Sphaerotilus montanus: one gene and its partner. The protein of the gene in region 1 interacts with the protein of each later gene in a pairwise test. Links are inferred from orthologs where the notes say so. Each region holds a gene or a part of one and is shown in the gene's direction. Other genes may lie near its edges. The genes, in order: hflC and ftsH.

What was found.
Region 2: the proteins of hflC (region 1) and ftsH interact in binary tests that used the Escherichia coli proteins (3 or more experiments, as listed by UniProt). The link is inferred for Sphaerotilus montanus from one-to-one orthologs.

What each region holds. Positions count from the first base shown.
Region 1 is NZ_JACCFH010000001.1:3,756,012-3,764,376, forward strand. The notes cover bases 5,523-8,319. They hold hflC (protease modulator HflC), read left to right. Parts: upstream 5,523-6,380; coding sequence 6,381-7,259; downstream 7,260-8,319. Other genes in these bases: hflK (FtsH protease activity modulator HflK), read left to right, coding at 5,523-6,365; BDD16_RS17125 (DUF2065 domain-containing protein), read left to right, coding at 7,260-7,448; BDD16_RS17130 (ATP phosphoribosyltransferase regulatory subunit), read left to right, coding at 7,595-8,319. Also shown: hisS (histidine--tRNA ligase), read left to right, coding at 1-119; BDD16_RS17090 (YfgM family protein), read left to right, coding at 186-860; BDD16_RS17095 (outer membrane protein assembly factor BamB), read left to right, coding at 857-1,996; ribosome biogenesis GTPase Der, read left to right, coding at 2,048-3,388; RNA chaperone Hfq, read left to right, coding at 3,464-3,706; GTPase HflX, read left to right, coding at 3,748-4,998; more of hflK, read left to right, coding at 5,019-5,522; more of BDD16_RS17130, read left to right, coding at 8,320-8,365.
Region 2 is NZ_JACCFH010000001.1:4,644,623-4,653,146, reverse strand. What follows is about bases 2,994-5,949. They hold ftsH (ATP-dependent zinc metalloprotease FtsH), read left to right. Parts: upstream 2,994-3,494; coding sequence 3,495-5,405; downstream 5,406-5,949. Other genes in these bases: folP (dihydropteroate synthase), read left to right, coding at 5,495-5,949; BDD16_RS21250 (RlmE family RNA methyltransferase), read left to right, coding at 2,994-3,320. Also shown: carB (carbamoyl-phosphate synthase large subunit), read left to right, coding at 1-1,001; transcription elongation factor GreA, read left to right, coding at 1,100-1,576; BDD16_RS21260 (DUF4149 domain-containing protein), read left to right, coding at 1,590-2,027; BDD16_RS21255 (YhbY family RNA-binding protein), read right to left, coding at 2,128-2,613; more of BDD16_RS21250, read left to right, coding at 2,634-2,993; more of folP, read left to right, coding at 5,950-6,355; glmM (phosphoglucosamine mutase), read left to right, coding at 6,448-7,779; BDD16_RS21230 (fasciclin domain-containing protein), read right to left, coding at 7,865-8,350. UniProt on the Escherichia coli protein: Acts as a processive, ATP-dependent zinc metallopeptidase for both cytoplasmic and membrane proteins. Plays a role in the quality control of integral membrane proteins.

The sequences.
Region 1 (8,365 bases):
GCGGCGACGAGCTGGCGCAGGGCATGGTGGCCGTGAAGCCGCTGCGCGATGGCGGCCGTGCCCAGGCGCTGCGTCCGCTGGCCGACGTGGCCGCCTGGTCGGCCGAGATCGCCGACTGATCCGGCGTCGCCCCAGTGCGGCCCGCATAATCCCTCTCTCCACGGTTACACCTCCGACACACGCGCATGGCATCCCATCTCGACCTCGAAGAACAGGAACAGCTCGACCAGCTCAAGCAGTTCTGGGCCAAGTTCGGCAACCTGATCACCTGGGTGCTGCTGATCGTGCTGACGGCGTATGCCGGCTGGAACGGCTGGCAGTACTGGCAGCGCGACCAGGCCGCCAAGGCCGGGGGCATCTACGACGAACTGGAGCGCTCGGCCCAGGCCGGCGATGCGGACCGGGTGACCAAGGTCTGGGCCGATCTGCAGGCCCGCTATCCGGCGACCGCATTTGCGGAGCAGGGCGGTCTGCTCGCCGCCAAGGTGCAGTTCGACAAGGGCCAGGCCGATGCCGCGCGCGGCACGCTGGAGTGGGTGGCCGCGAACGCCAAGGAAGACGAATACCGGGCGATTGCCCGCCTGCGTCTGGCGGGCGTGCACCTCGAAGCCAAGCGCCATGACGAGGCTCTGAAACTGGTCAGCAGCGAGGTCCCCGAGGCCTGGGCCGGGCTGGCCGCGGACCGCCGTGGCGACATCCTGCAGGCCCAGTCCAGGACTGCGGAGGCCGTGACGGCTTACCAGCAGGCCTGGAAGGCACTCGCCAAGGACGTGGACTACCGCCGTCTGGTCGAGGCCAAGCTGGTTGCGCTGGGTGCGGCGCCGCAGGAAGAGGGCGCTGCCTCGGGAGCCGCAAAATGACCATCCTGAACGCGTGCGGTCCCAGCGCTGTCCGGCGCTGTCTGGTGGTGGCCGTGGCCCTGCTGATGGCGGCCTGCTCTTCGGTCGAGCGGCCCAAGCCCACGCCGCTGGAGCCGCTGACGCCCCGGATCGCCGGCAAGCAGGTCTGGCGCCAGAGTCTGGGCCGGCCACTGGCCGGGCAGACGGTGGCCGTGCTGGGCGATCGTTTCATGCTCGCGGGTGACGATGGAAAGATCGTCAGCATGGACATTGGAACCGGCACGGTCCGCGGCCAGGTGACGGTCGGTGCACCGCTGTCGGCCGGTGTCGGCAGTGACGGACGGCATGCGGCCGTCGTCACCAGGAACAACGAACTGGTCGTGATCGACGGCGACCGCGAGATCTGGCGCACCCGGCTCAACTCGCGGGTAGTCACCGCGCCGCTGGTGGCGGGCGAGCGGGTGTTCATCCAGGCCGTCGACCGCAGCGTGCAGGCCTTCGACGTGTTCGATGGTCGCCGCCTGTGGACCGTGGGCCGATCGGGCGATGCCCTGTCGCTGGCGCAGCCGGGCGTGCTGCTGGCCTACCGCAACACGCTGCTGGTGGGCATGGGCGCGCGCCTGCTGGCGCTCGATCCGCTCACGGGGGCCCTGCGCGCGGACAGCACCCTCGCATCGCCGCGCGGGACCAACGAGGTCGAGCGGCTGGCCGACCTCGTCGGGCCGGCTGCACGCAGCGGGGACGTGGTCTGCGCCCGTTCCTTCCAGGTCGCGGTGACCTGCCTGAATGTCGAACGACATGCCGTGCTCTGGAGTCGACCGCAAGGCGGCTTCGAGGGTCTGGCGATCGATGCCGAGTTCGTGTCCGGTGCGGACGCGACCGACCGGGTCAGCGCCTGGCGCCGCGCCAGCGGGGATGTGGCGTGGACCTCGGACAAGCTCCGCTACCGTGGTCTGACGGCCCCGCTGGCCGTCGGCTCGACGCTGGTGTTCGGCGACAGCGAAGGCTGGCTCCATGTCCTGTCGCAGGACCGGGGCGAGCCCCTGCTGCGTCTGCCCACCGATGGCAGCGCGATCATTGCACCGCTGGTGCGCTCCGGCCTGACGATGCTGGCCGTGACCCGGTCCGGCAACGTGTTCGCGTTCCGGCCGGAATGACCCCGCGTTTTCCATAACAACCATTCAACTGCTACAGATCGGAACCGACCCATGAAACCCGTGATTGCCCTCGTCGGACGTCCCAACGTCGGCAAGTCCACGCTGTTCAACCGACTCACTGGACGCCGCGATGCCATCGTGGCCGACTACGCGGGCCTGACCCGCGACCGCCACTATGGCGACGGCGCCCTGGCCGGGCATGAATTCATCGTGATCGATACCGGCGGATTCGAACCCGATTGCACCTCCGGCATCTTCCAGGAGATGGCCAAGCAGACGCGGCAGGCCGTGGCCGAAGCGGACGCGGTGATCTTCGTGGTCGACGTGCGCGCGGGCCTGTCCGCCCAGGACCACGACATCGCCCGCTTCCTGCGCACCACCAGCAAGCGTGTGCTGCTGGCGGCAAACAAGGCCGAAGGCATGAAGGACGGCCCGCAGCTGGCCGAGTTCCACGAACTCGGCATCGGCGAGCCGCTGGCTGTTTCATCGGCCCACGGCCAGGGCATCCGCAGCCTGATCGAGCTGGCGCTCGAAGGCCTGGTGCCCGAGGTCGAGGAAGACGACGGCTTGCCGGAAGAGGAGCGCCCGACGCGTCTGGCGGTGTGTGGCCGTCCCAATGTCGGCAAGTCGACGCTCATCAACACCTGGCTCGGCGAAGAGCGTCTGGTGGCCTTCGATCTGCCGGGAACCACCCGCGACGCGATCGAGGTGCCGTTCGAACGCAATGGCCGCAAGTACAAGCTGATCGACACGGCCGGCCTGCGCCGCAAGGGCAAGGTGTTCGAGTCGATCGAGAAGTTCTCGGTCGTCAAGACGCTGCAGGCCATCGGGGACGCCAACGTCGTGCTGCTGCTGATCGACGCCACTGAAGGCGTGTCGGACCAGGATGCGCACATCGCGGGCTACATCCTGGACGCAGGCCGTGCGGTGGTCATCGCCATCAACAAGTGGGATGCCATCGACGAGTACCAGCGCCAGACGCTGCAGCGCTCGATCGAACAGCGGCTGGCCTTCCTGAAGTTCGCGCCGATCCTGCACATCTCCGCCAAGCGTCGCCAGGGCCTGGGGCCGCTGTGGAGTGCCATCGACGAGTCCTGGGCGTCGGCCAAGCGCAAGCTGCCCACGCCGGTGCTGACGCGTCTGCTGCAGGAAGCGGTGGATTTTCAACAGCCCAAGCGGGCGGGAATTTCCCGCCCCAAACTGCGTTATGCCCACCAAGGTGGGCAGAACCCGCCGTTGATCGTGATCCATGGCAATGCCGTGGAACACATCACCGACGTGTACAAACGCTATCTGGAGAGCCGTTTTCGCGAGCATTTCAAGCTCGTGGGCACTCCGTTGCGTATCGAGTTGCGCGCCTCGCGCAATCCCTTCACGGAAAAGGATTCCTGATCCGTCGGATCGTGGTCCCGGGCGTGTGATAACGTGCGGGCCTTCTTGAACTCCATTTCCAACACGGAGAATATCGTGAGCAACAAAGGGCAACTGCTACAAGACCCCTTCCTCAACCTGCTGCGCAAGGAGCATGTTCCGGTGTCGATCTACCTCGTCAACGGCATCAAGCTGCAGGGCCACATCGAGTCTTTTGATCAGTATGTGGTACTCCTTCGCAACACCGTCACCCAGATGGTCTACAAGCACGCGATCTCGACCGTCGTGCCGGGCCGACCGGTGAACTTCCACGCGGCAGAATCGCCGGAAGCCAGCTGACCGCCCGCAGCGGCCAGCCAGACGCGTCAACTCGAAGCACCTTGACTGCAACGGACTCTTCCCCTCTCCCACGCGCTGTTCTGGTCGGGGTCGATTTCGGCGCAAACGCGTCCTTCGATTCGACGCTGGATGAACTGGCCCTGCTGGCCCAGTCTGCGGGCGATGAGCCGGTCGCCCGGATCATCGCCCGCCGTCGCGCTCCCGATGCCGCACTGTTCGTGGGCTCGGGCAAGGCCGATGAAATCAAGCTCGTCGTGGCCGAGCACGGCGCCCAGTGCGTGATCTTCGATCAGGCACTGGGCCCTGCTCAGCAACGCAACCTCGAGCGCCACCTCGGCGTCGAAGTGCTCGACCGCATCGCACTCATCCTCGAAATCTTTGGCGCCCGCGCGCGCAGCCATGAAGGCAAGCTTCAGGTCGAACTCGCGCGGCTGCAATACCTCTCCACCCGCCTCGTGCGCCGCTGGTCCCATCTGGAACGCCAGCGTGGTGGCGTCGGTCTGCGCGGCGGTCCTGGGGAAACCCAGATCGAGCTGGACAAGCGCATGATCGCCGTGCGCATCAAGGCCGTGAAAGAGCGGCTGGACAAGGTGAAGCGTCAGCGCGGCACGCAGCGCAAGGCGCGCGAGCGCCAAGGTACTTTCCGCGTCTCGCTGGTGGGCTATACCAACGCGGGCAAGAGCACGCTGTTCAATGCGCTGGTCAAGGCGCAGACCTATGCGGCCGACCAGCTCTTCGCCACCCTCGACACGACCACGCGCCAGATGTACCTCGAGGACGCCCGTCGCAGCGTGTCATTGTCGGATACCGTGGGGTTCATCCGTGACCTGCCACACACGCTGGTCGATGCCTTCCAGGCCACGCTGCAGGAGGCCGCCGATGCGGATCTGCTGCTCCACGTGGTCGACGCGGCCAGCCCGGTCTGGCTTGACCAGATTCGGGAGGTCCAGCGGGTGCTGCACGAGATCGGTGCCGATGACGTGGCGCAGGTGCTGGTCTTCAACAAGATCGACGCCATGGAATCGGCGCAGCGCCCGCGTGCGCCTGGTGATCTCTACGAGCTCGCGCCTGGGCTGGTGGTGCCACGCTGGTTTGTCAGTGCCCGCACCGGCGAGGGACTGCCTGCATTGCGGCAGGCCATTGCCGAAGCGGCTCTGAACCAGGACCGCATGGAGGTTGCTGGTCGTACCGATCCCCGTTTCGACCCTGATCGCAGCGATACCGATGTGATCGAGATCGAAGACACGACGCCTGAACGGGTCGAAACCCTGCCCACGCCGCCCACGGCGTGAAGCATGTTGTAATTTCGGACATGAACAAGACGAATCCGATGGACGCTTACACGCCTGTTCGGGCCCCGTGGGGGGCTGTGGCTGGTTCTGCGCTGAATCTGGTCGCCGGGGCCGCGCGAACCCTGGTCTGCCAGTTGCGTGGCGCGCGCAATGCGCCCGCTGGCGCAGACGTGATGGCCAATTCCGGTCGCAACGACGGTCCGCCGGATCTGGACGAACTCTGGCGCGACTTCAACCAGAAACTCGGTGGCCTGTTTGGCGGCAAGACGCCTGCTGGCCGTGACGGAGGGGGCTCGCCGCCCTCCGGTCGCCCGGACCCTTCGTCCGACGGCCGTCTGTTCGGCGTTGGCGGGGGGCTGCTGGTGGGTGTGGCGGCGCTGCTGTGGCTGGGCAGCGGCTTCTTCATCGTGCAGGAAGGTCAGCAGGCCGTGATCCTCACGTTCGGCAAGTTCAGCCGCACGGTGGATGCCGGCATCCAGTACCGCTGGCCCTCGCCGTTCCAGTCGCATGACACCGTCAGCGTGACGCAGACGCGTTCCACCGAGGTGGGGCGCAACTCCGTCGTGCAGGCCACGGGTCTGCGCGACTCGTCCATGCTCACGCAGGACGAGAACATCGTCGACATCCGCTTCACCGTGCAATGGCGCTTGAAACAGGCCAAGGACTTCCTGTTCGAGAACCGCAATGTCGAAGAGGCGGTCCTGCAGGCGGCCGAATCGGCAGTGCGCGAGATCGTCGGGCGCGGCACGATGGATTCTGTTCTCTACGAGCAGCGCGATGCGATTGCCGTGGATCTGGTGAAATCGATCCAGGCCCAGCTCGACCGCCTCAAGGCGGGCATCCTCGTCGTCAATGTCAATGTCCAGAGCGTGCAGGCGCCCGAGCAGGTGCAGGCTGCCTTCGACGATGCATTCAAGGCCGGCGCCGACCGTGAACGCCTCAAGAACGAAGGCCAGGCCTACGCCAACGACATCATTCCCAAGGCCCGCGGCACGGCTGCACGCCTGGCCGAAGAGGCCGAAGGCTACCGCGCCCGCGTGGTGGCACAGGCTGAAGGCGATGGCGAGCGCTTCCGCAGCGTGCTCGCCGAGTACCAGAAGGCGCCGGGCGTGACCCGCGACCGGATGTACATCGACACCATGTCGCAGCTCTACGCCAATGTCAGCAAGGTGATGGTCGATTCGCGCAGCGGCAGCAACCTGCTCTATCTGCCGCTGGACAAGCTGATGCAGCAGTCGGCGGTCACATCGGCCACCGCGGCGTCGGGCGTGCCGCTGGTGCTGTCAGGCAACGACGGTGCTTCGGGCAGCAGCGTGGACGTGCGTTCACGCGACGGACAACGCAGTCGCGACCGTGACGTGCGCTGAGCAGGGGAACTTCAAATGAATCGAATCGGACTAATCGCGATCAGCGCCTTGATGGCGTTGCTCGTCTCCATGTCGATGCTGTTCGTGGTCGATCAGCGCAACTTCGCCGTCGTCTACTCGCTCGGCGAGATCAAGGAAGTCATCGCCGAGCCGGGACTGAAGTTCAAGCTGCCGCCGCCCCTGCAGAACGTGATCTTCATCGACCGCCGCACGCAGACGCTCGACAGCCCGGAAACGCGCCCGGTGTTCACCGCCGAGAAGCAGAGCCTGGTGATCGACTGGCTGGTCAAGTGGCGCATCACCGAGCCGCGCCAGTTCATCCGCAATACCGGCGTCGATCTGCGCAATGCCGAGGCGCGCCTGTCGCCCATCGTTCAGGCGGCGCTGAACGAGGAAGTCACCAAGCGCACCGTGCGGGCGATGCTCTCCACGGAGCGTGACAAGGTGATGCAGGGTGTGATGCAGCGCCTCAGCGACGATGCCAAGAACTTCGGCATCGAGATCGTCGATGTTCGCATCAAGCGGGTCGATTTCGCTGTCACGATCACGGAGTCGGTCTATCGCCGCATGGAGTCGGAGCGCAAGCGTGTTGCCAATGAACTGCGTTCCGAAGGCTCGGCGGATGGTGAAAAGATCCGCGCCGATGCGGATCGGCAGCGCGAGGTGATCCTGGCAGACGCTTACCGTGAAGCCCAGAAGGTCAAGGGCGAGGGCGATGCCAAGGCTTCGGCCATCTATGCCGAGGCGTTTGGCCGTGATCCCCAGTTCGCCAGTTTCTACCGCAGCCTGGAAGCCTACCGTTCGAGTTTCCGCAGCAAGAGCGACGTGCTTGTGCTCGACCCGTCGAGCGAGTTCTTCCGTGTGATGCGCAACGGCGGTGTGGGTGGCAAGTAAGTGACGCTGGACACGCTGCTGTCGGCCCTGGCGCTGGTGCTGGTGATCGAGGGGCTGATGCCGCTGTTCGGTCCTCGGCGGTGGCGCAGCGTCTTCGAGCAGGTTCTGGCGCTCGGGGACGGACAGATCCGGTTCATCGGTCTGATCAGTGTCCTGACCGGACTTCTGTTGCTGCTGCTCTTCAGTTGAGCGCCCTGTGGTCGGTTCCTGCCGGCCATCCTGCCTGTTGTCATCATGCCGACTTGGAGCAGGCCCGCAGCGGCTTCTTGCGTCGTGGCGGGCAGTGAAGCCGGTGTCCCCCGGGTAGAATCGTCGTTTTGATTTCCTGCACCGTTATGTCTTCTGCTTGGCTGTTGCCCGAGCACATTGCCGATGTGTTGCCTCACGAGGCTCGGCGAATCGAGGAGTTGCGGCGCATCCTGCTGGATGCCGCCCGTGGCTATGGCTATGAGCTGGTCATGCCGCCGCTGCTGGAGCATCTGGAGTCGCTGCTGAGCGGCACCGGCCGTGCGCTGGACCTGCGGACCTTCAAGCTGGTCGACCAGCTCAGCGGCCGCACGCTGGGTGTGCGCGCCGACACCACCCCCCAGGTGGCGCGCATTGATGCCCATCTGCTGAACCGTGCCGGACTGACCCGCCTGTGCTACTGCGGCCCTGTGCTGCACACGCTGCCGGCAGGCCCGGACAGCACGCGCGAGCCCCTGCAGTTCGGGGCCGAGATCTACGGACATGCCGGGCTCGAAGCCGATCTGGAGGTGCACGAGCTCGCGCTCGAGTGCCTGGGCCGTGCACGGGTCGAGTCGCTGGTGATGGATCTGGCGGATGCGCGCTTCGTTCAGGGTGCGCTGGTGGGCGTGACACTGTCGCCTGTCCAGGGCGATGCGCTGCGTGCCGCGCTGGCGTCCAAGGACCAGGCCGAACTGGAGGCGCTGACCGCCGATCTGCCTGCGATGAACCGCGAGGCACTGCGTCTGCTGCCGGCCTTGTTTGGTGGCGACGAGGTGCTGGAGATCGCCCGGGCGCGGTTGCCGAACAACACGCTGATCACCGCGGCGCTGGACGATGTGCAGTGGCTCGCCACGCACCTGCGCAGGGATTACCCGTCG
Region 2 (8,524 bases), 890 kb from region 1 along the record:
TGGATGACGCGGTCGAAGTCGACATGGACTGCATCGCCGACGCCAGCGGCGCGGTGATGATCGGCGGGATCATGGAGCACATCGAGCAGGCGGGCGTCCACTCCGGCGACTCGGCCTGTTCGCTGCCGCCGTACACGCTGTCGGCCGTGCTGCAGGACGAACTGCGCCGCCAGACCGCGCTGATGGCCCGTGCGCTGAAGGTGATCGGCCTGATGAACGTCCAGTTCGCGATCCAGGGTGACGTGACGGCCGGGCTCGATGCCTGCACCGTCTATGTGCTGGAAGTCAATCCGCGCGCCTCGCGCACCGTGCCCTTCGTGTCGAAGGCGACCGGTCAGCCGCTGGCCAAGATCGCTGCGCGCTGCATGGCCGGGCAGTCGCTGGCGGACCAGAAGGACCCGAACGGCCAGGTGCCGCACGAAGTCGTTCCGCCGTACTTCAGCGTCAAGGAAGCCGTCTTCCCGTTCAACAAGTTCCCCGGCGTGGACCCCATCCTCAGCCCGGAAATGCGTTCGACCGGCGAAGTCATGGGCGTTGGCAAGACCTTTGCCGAGGCGATGCTCAAGAGCCAGCTCGGGGCCGGCTCGCGTCTGCCGCGCAGTGGCAACGTCGTGCTGTCGGTCAAGACCAAGGACCATCCGCGCGCCGTGGCGATTGCCCGCGACCTGCATGCACTGGGCTTCGGCATCGTGGCGACCAAGGGCACGGCGGGCGCCATCTCGGCCGCCGGCATCCCGGTCAAGGTCGTCAACAAGGTCAAGGACGGCCGCCCGCACATCGCGGACATCATCAAGTCCGGCGAGATCCAGCTGGTCTTCACGACCGTGGACGAGACGCGCACGGCGATTGCCGATTCGCGCCACATCCGCACCGCTGCGCTGGCCAACCGGGTGACGTACTACACGACGATGGCCGGCTGCGAGGCCGCGACCGAAGCGCTCAAGCACCAGGACGGTCTCTCGGTTGTTTCCCTGCAAGAGCTGCATGCCGAACTGATCTAAACTCCGCGCCTTGATCTGTCGCCGCCGCCGGCCTTCCGCAGGGAAGCTGGCGGCGGCTCGTTTTTGTCCCTGCAATCGACTATCGAGTTAGAAGAACCATGGCCACGATTCCGTTGACCAAGCGCGGCGCCGAGCTGCTCAAAGCCGAGCTGCACCGGCTCAAGACCGTGGAGCGGCCCTGGGTGATCAATGCGATCTCCGAGGCCCGTGCGCAGGGCGACTTGTCCGAGAACGCCGAGTACGAAGCGGCCAAGGACAAGCAGGGCTTCATCGAAGGCCGCATTCTGGAAGTCGAAGGCAAGCTCGCGGTCGGACAGGTGATCGATCCCAGCACGCTCAACGCGGGCGGGCGGATCGTGTTCGGCGCCACCGTCGACCTGGAGGAGGAAGAGACGGGTGACGCCGTGACCTACCAGATCGTCGGCGAGGACGAGGCGGACATCAAGTTCGGCCGCATCTCGGTGGGCTCGCCCATTGCCCGGGCCCTGATCGGCAAGGAGGCCGGCGACGTGGCGGTGGTGAATGCGCCTGGTGGGGCGAAGAACTACGAAATCATCGAAGTGCGCTACACCTGATCCGGTGGCCCCTATGCTGAGTCGATTCCGAACGGTCCTGGCGGCGTTGTGGCTGGGCCTGGTGGCGACGCTGGCGGCCGTGGCGGCGCCCGTGCTGTTTGCGGGACTGGAGCGTGCAGACGCCGGGCGACTGGCGGGCAACATGTTCCGCATCGAGGCCTACGCAGCGCTTGGGTTGGCCGCGGCGCTGTTCCTGATCGAGCGGCGGCTGGCCTCCGGGCGGATGCGGGCCGGGCAAGGTTCTGTGCTGTCGATCAATCTGCTGCTGGTGCTCGGCGCGCTGTTCTGCACCGTGCTGGGTTACTTTGCGCTGCAGCCGATGATGGAGGCGGCCCGTGCGGGGCAGGGGCTCCTGAGTTTTGGCGCCTTGCACGGGATTTCCAGCGTGATGTTCGTGCTGAAGGGCCTGTTGTTGCTGGTGCTGGTCTGGCGCGGTGCCGGGACAAGCTGAAATTCCATTGGAAACCGTTACCCGCGGTAAGAAACGCAAAGACCCCGAAGCCGGGGTCCTTGCGTCAACGACGGATGCGGGCGTGTGATCCCGGTGGGGCTTATTCGCTGCTTTGCGCGCGTTTCTTGGTGCCGATCAGGCGCTTCTTGGACCGCTTGACGATGCCGCCCGCGGTCAGACGCTGATTGCCGAAGATGGTGAGCTTCTTGACCTGGGCGCGTTGCGAGCCGCTCTTGGAGAAGGTCAGCAGCTTCACCACGCGGGGTGCCGAGGCACGCCGATCGGGCGAGTCCGGACGCGCTTCCTTGGCCGGCAGCGGGCGCCAGAGCACCAGCAGCTTGCCGATGTGCTGGATCGGTGCAGCCTCCAGTTCGTCGGACAGCGACGCCAGCAGGGCCTCGCGTGCGGCGCGGTCGTCGCTGAAGACACGGACCTTGATCAGTCCGTGGGCATTGAGGGCAGAGTCGATCTCCTTGAGAACGGCAGGAGTGAGTCCTTCGGACCCGATCATGACGACGGGGTCGAGGTGGTGGGCCTCAGCGCGGTGTTCCTTGCGCTGGGCCGGAGTCAATTGGATGGCAGCCATGCCGCTATTATCGTTGCGATATGAAGATCGACAGTAAAAGCAAGAAGATCAACAAGGCGTGGCTCAACGAGCACCTGACCGATCCCTACGTCCGGCAGTCCAAGCGCGACGGTTACCGTGCCCGTGCCGCCTACAAGCTCAAGGAAATCGACGAGACCTTCCACCTGTTCCGGCCGGGTCAGGTGGTGGTCGATCTGGGGGCCTGTCCGGGTGCCTGGAGCCAGTACCTGCGCCGCCGTTTCGCGCCGAAGGAGGCGGGCGCCGGCGGTGCGGCTGCGGGGGAGCTCAACGGGACGATCATTGCGCTCGACCTGCTGGATTTCGAGCCGATCGAGGGCGTGCGCTTCATCCAGGGCGACTTCCGTGAAGATGCGGTGCTGCAGCAGCTGGTCGACGTGCTGGGCGGGCGCTCCGTCGATGTCGTGGTGTCGGACATGGCGCCGAACCTGTCCGGCATCGAGGTGTCGGACGCTGCCCGCATCGCCCATCTGATCGAACTCGCCATCGAGTTTGCGCAAGCCCATCTGCGCCCGGATGGCGTGCTGGTGTGCAAGGTGTTCCACGGCAGTGGTTATAGCCAGCTGGTACAGTTGTTCAAGGATCATTTCCGGGTGGTCAAGCCCATCAAGCCCAAGGCGTCTCGCGACAAATCGGCAGAAACCTTTCTGGTCGGGCTGGGGCTGAAACAGGCCGACAAGAGAAGCTGAGTTCCGGTGAGAGAGTGCACGGCCCGCCCTGCTCAAGGTCAGGGTTACCCGTCAAACATCAGCTTGCCGGGGGGTTGACTGCACTAGAATTGCCCCCATCTACCGCATAGGTGCGTACCAAGCGGCACGCAAGGCCCCGACCTGGGGCGTGTTCGAATCAAATAAGGAGCCGCGGTGAACAATCAATGGTTCTCCAAAGTAGCTGTGTGGCTGGTGATAGCGTTGGTGCTGTTCACCGTTTTCAAGCAGTTTGACCGCACGGCCACGGCCGGTAACCAGATCGGGTACTCCGAGTTCCTTGAAGAGGTGCGCTCCAAGCGCATCCGCGAGGTGGTGCTGCAGGAAAACCCGGGCGGCGCCGAGATCGAGGCGCTGACCACGGACGACAAGAAGATCCGCACCACGGCCACCTATCTGGACCGTGGTCTGGTTGGTGACCTCATCAGCAACGGCATCAAGTTCCGGGTCAAGCCGCGCGACGAGCCCTCCCTGCTGACGAGCCTGCTGATCTCCTGGGGTCCGATGCTGCTGCTGATCGGCGTGTGGGTCTACTTCATGCGCCAGATGCAGGGTGGCGGCAAGGGCGGCGCCTTCAGCTTCGGCAAGAGCCGCGCCCGCATGCTCGACGACACCAACAACTCGGTGACGTTCGCCGATGTGGCTGGCTGCGACGAGGCCAAGGAAGAGGTCAAGGAACTGGTGGACTTCCTCAAGGATCCCCAGAAATTCCAGAAACTCGGCGGTCGCATTCCCCGTGGCGTGCTGATGGTCGGCCCTCCCGGCACCGGCAAGACCCTGCTGGCGAAGTCCATCGCCGGTGAAGCGAAAGTGCCGTTCTTCTCGATCTCCGGTTCGGATTTCGTGGAAATGTTCGTCGGTGTCGGTGCAGCCCGCGTGCGCGACATGTTCGAGCAGGCCAAGAAGAACGCGCCCTGCATCATCTTCATCGATGAAATCGACGCGGTCGGTCGCCACCGTGGTGCTGGCTTGGGTGGCGGCAATGACGAGCGCGAGCAGACCCTCAACCAGATGCTGGTCGAGATGGATGGTTTCGAGACCAACCTCGGCGTCATCGTCGTGGCTGCCACGAACCGTCCGGACATCCTGGACCCGGCCCTGCTGCGCCCCGGCCGCTTCGACCGCCAGGTGTATGTGACGCTGCCGGACGTGCGTGGTCGCGAGCAGATCCTGAACGTGCACATGCGCAAGATCCCGATCGGGCAGGACATCCGTGCCGATATCCTGGCGCGTGGCACGCCTGGTTTCTCGGGCGCTGATCTGGCCAATCTGGTCAATGAAGCCGCTCTGTTCGCTGCTCGCCGCAATGGTCGTGTCGTGGAGATGGTCGACTTCGAGAAGGCCAAGGACAAGATCATGATGGGTCCCGAGCGGAAGTCCATGATCATGCCGGAGGAGGAACGCCGCAACACGGCCTACCACGAGGCGGGTCATGCGCTCGTCGCGCGCCTGCTGCCGAAGACGGATCCGGTCCACAAGGTGACGATCATCCCGCGCGGTCGCGCACTGGGGGTGACGATGCAGTTGCCGGAAGGCGACCGTTACAGCCTGGACAAGGAACGCATGCTGTCCACGATCTCGGTGCTGTTCGGTGGCCGGATCGCGGAAGAGGTCTTCATGCACCAGATGACCACCGGCGCCAGCAATGACTTCGAGCGTGCGACCCAGATCGCCCGCGACATGGTCACGCGTTACGGCATGACCGACGCACTGGGTCCGATGGTCTACGCGGACAACGAAGGTGAAGTGTTCCTCGGCCGTTCGGTGACCAAGACCACCAACATGTCCGAGCAGACCATGCAGAAGGTCGATTCCGAGATCCGCCGCATCATCGACAACCAGTACGCGCTGGCCCGTCGCCTGATCGAGGAAAGCCAGGACAAGATGCATGTGATGGCGCAGGCCTTGCTCGAATGGGAAACCATCGACGCCGACCAGATCGAGGACATCATGAACGGTCGTCCGCCGAAGCCGCCCAAGGACTGGATCCCCTCGGTCAACAAGCCTCCTGGTGGTCCGTCCAACCCGCCGTCCATCAGTTCAGGCAACGCGACCGCACCTGCCTGACGCGACAGAGAACCAGAATGGAATCCAGAAACGGGGCGCAAGCCCCGTTTTTTATTTGTGATCCCGATCAGAAGCCAAGGTACTTCGTGATGCGTCCATCCACCATTCCCGACCATTCCGCCAGCCTCGTCTGGTCCACCAGTCGCTACCAGGTCGATCTGCGTGTCGTGCGGGTCATGGGGATCGTCAACGTCACTCCAGATTCGTTTTTCGACGGTGGACGTTCCTCTGCTGCCGTGGCGCTGAAGCACTGTGAAACGTTGCTGCAACAGGGTGCTGACCTGCTGGACATCGGCGGGGAGTCCAGTCGCCCAGGAGCCGAGTCGATTTCCGCAGACCAGGAGTGGCAGCGCATCGAACCTGTGCTGCGGGATGCGTTGTCGCTGGGTGTGCCGCTGTCGATCGACACCTGCAAGCCGGAGGTCATGCAGCGGGCGCTGGACCTCGGGGCAGACATCATCAATGACATTCGGGCGCTGGGTGCCGACGGTGCCATGGACGTGGTGGTGAATCACCCCCAGTGTGGCGTCTGCCTGATGCACATGTCCGGTCATCCTCCGACGATGCAGGCTGCGCCCTGGCATGTCGACATCGTGTCCGAGGTGCGGGATTTCCTGGCGGAACGGGTGCTTGCACTCGTGGAGCGCGGGGTGGACCGCCAGCGCATCGTGCTCGATCCGGGCATCGGTTTTGGCAAGCGCGTCGAAGACAACTTCGCGTTGGTGCGGGGACAGCAGGCCTTGCTCGACCTCGGCCACCCGGTGCTGGCGGGATGGTCTCGCAAGTCTTCGCTGGGAGCGGTGACGGGCAAGCCGGTATCGGATCGACTCTGCGCCAGCGTGGCGGCGGCCTTGGCCGCGGCGCAGTGCGGCGCACGCATCCTCCGTGTCCATGACGTGGATGCAACAGTGGATGCACTCCGCGTGTGGAGTGCCGCCGGATTGTTGTGACGCATGCCGGCAGACCGGGTCTGCCATTAAGGTAACGCAGGCCATGGTGGGTAACATGGCCATTCATCAGAAATTTGCCTCACGGGATTGCAATGAGCAGAAAGTATTTCGGTACGGATGGAATTCGTGGCGCAGTTGGTACTTATCCGATTACGCCAGATTTTGTACTTCGGCTTGGCAATGCTGTCGGTCGTGTATTGCGCGCGACCCATGAGCGTCCGGTGGTCCTGATCGGCAAGGACACTCGCATTTCCGGCTACATGCTGGAGTCGGCGCTGGAGGCCGGCCTCAACTCGGCCGGCGTGGACGTGATGCTGACGGGCCCTTTGCCGACCCCGGGCGTGGCTTACCTGACCCGGGCGCTGCGCCTCAGCCTGGGGGTGGTCATCAGTGCCTCGCACAATCCGTATGCCGACAACGGCATCAAGTTCTTCTCGGCCCGTGGCGAAAAACTGCCGGACGCCTGGGAAGAAGAGGTCGAGGCGGCACTGGCCGCAGAGCCGCTCTGGGCCGACTCCAGCTCGCTCGGCCGGGCGCGCCGTCTCAACGATGCACCGGGACGCTACCTGGAATTCTGCAAGTCGACATTCTCTAACGATCTGTCGCTCAAGGGCCTGAAGATCGTCGTCGACGGGGCCAACGGTGCCGCCTACCACATCGCTCCGGATGTGTTCCACGAGCTGGGGGCCGAGGTGATTCGCATCGGCTGCGAGCCTGATGGCTACAACATCAATGACGGTGTCGGTGCCACGTCGCCGCAGGCGCTGGTCGAGGCCGTCAAGCTGCACCGCGCCGACTATGGCATCGCGCTCGACGGTGATGCCGACCGTCTGCAGGTCGTGGATGGTGCAGGTCGCCTGTACAACGGCGACGAGCTGCTCTATGCCATGGTGGTGGACCGGCTGGCGCAGGGCGAAAACGTGCCGGGCGTCGTCGGAACACTGATGACGAACATGGCGGTCGAGGTCGCCATCAAGCGCCGCGGCATCGAGTTCGTGCGGGCCAAGGTGGGCGATCGCTACATTCTCGAAGAGCTGACGCGGCGTGGCTGGCAGCTCGGCGGAGAAGGGTCCGGCCATCTGCTGGCGCTCGACCGCCACACCACCGGGGACGGCATCGTCAGCGCATTGCAGGTCCTGCAGGCGCAGCAGCGCGCTTGCCGTTCTCTGTCCGAACTGCTGGAGGGGGTTGATCTGTTCCCTCAGACGCTGCTGAACATCCGGCTGGCGCCTGGCCAGGACTGGAAGAACAACCAGGCATTGTTCGCGGAGGAAGAGCGCATCACCGCCGAACTCGGCGACACCGGTCGTGTGCTGATTCGTGCTTCGGGCACGGAGCCGTTGCTGCGGGTGATGGTGGAGGCGCAGGACGCGGACGTGGCGCGTCGCTGCGCACAGCGGATGGCCGACACGGTCAAGGCCTGAGTCCATACCCGGGCGTACCGTCCTGAAAACAAAAAACCCGGCGTGAACTGCCGGGTTTTTTCTTGTCGTCGGGACTCCGGAGGAATCAGCGCTTCGGAGGAATCAGCACCCGGTCCACGAGGTGGACAACGCCATTGCGCGCTGCGATGTCTGCACGGGTGACCAGCGCGTCCTCGATGGTCACGAATTCACCCGCGCGCGAAGTGGTCAGCGGCGAGCCGTCGAGGGACGTGAGCTTGCCATTGGTGATGGCCGCAGCCGGCAGGCGTGAAGGCACTACATGGAAGGACAGCACAGCCTTCAGGCGCGCCGGGTCCTTGCCGAGCGTTTCCATGGTCTTGGCGGGAACCGCCTTGAAGGCCTCGTTCGACGGAGCGAACACGGTGAACGGGCCTTCACCGTTCAGCGCGTCGGTCATGCCGGCTTGCCGCACGAGTTGCGCGAGTGTCGACAACTCCGGGGTGGAGGCCAGCGTGTCGGCGATCGAGGGCTGCGCGCTCATGGCCGCACAGCCAGACAGGGTCCAGGCGGTCACGCCAGCCATTGCCAACAACCAGAGACGTTTGTTCATGCAAGCTCCTCGCTCAATGGATTTCAGGTTTCGGACCGACGTCCGGACAGCTTGCAGATTCTTCTCGGGAACTGTGACGAATCGATGACGGTGCCGTCGTGCGTGCGCTGCTGGCGGGCGGTCCGAGTCGGCCGGCTTTTTCTCGACGAGGAATGGAGTCACGTGTTTGTCACA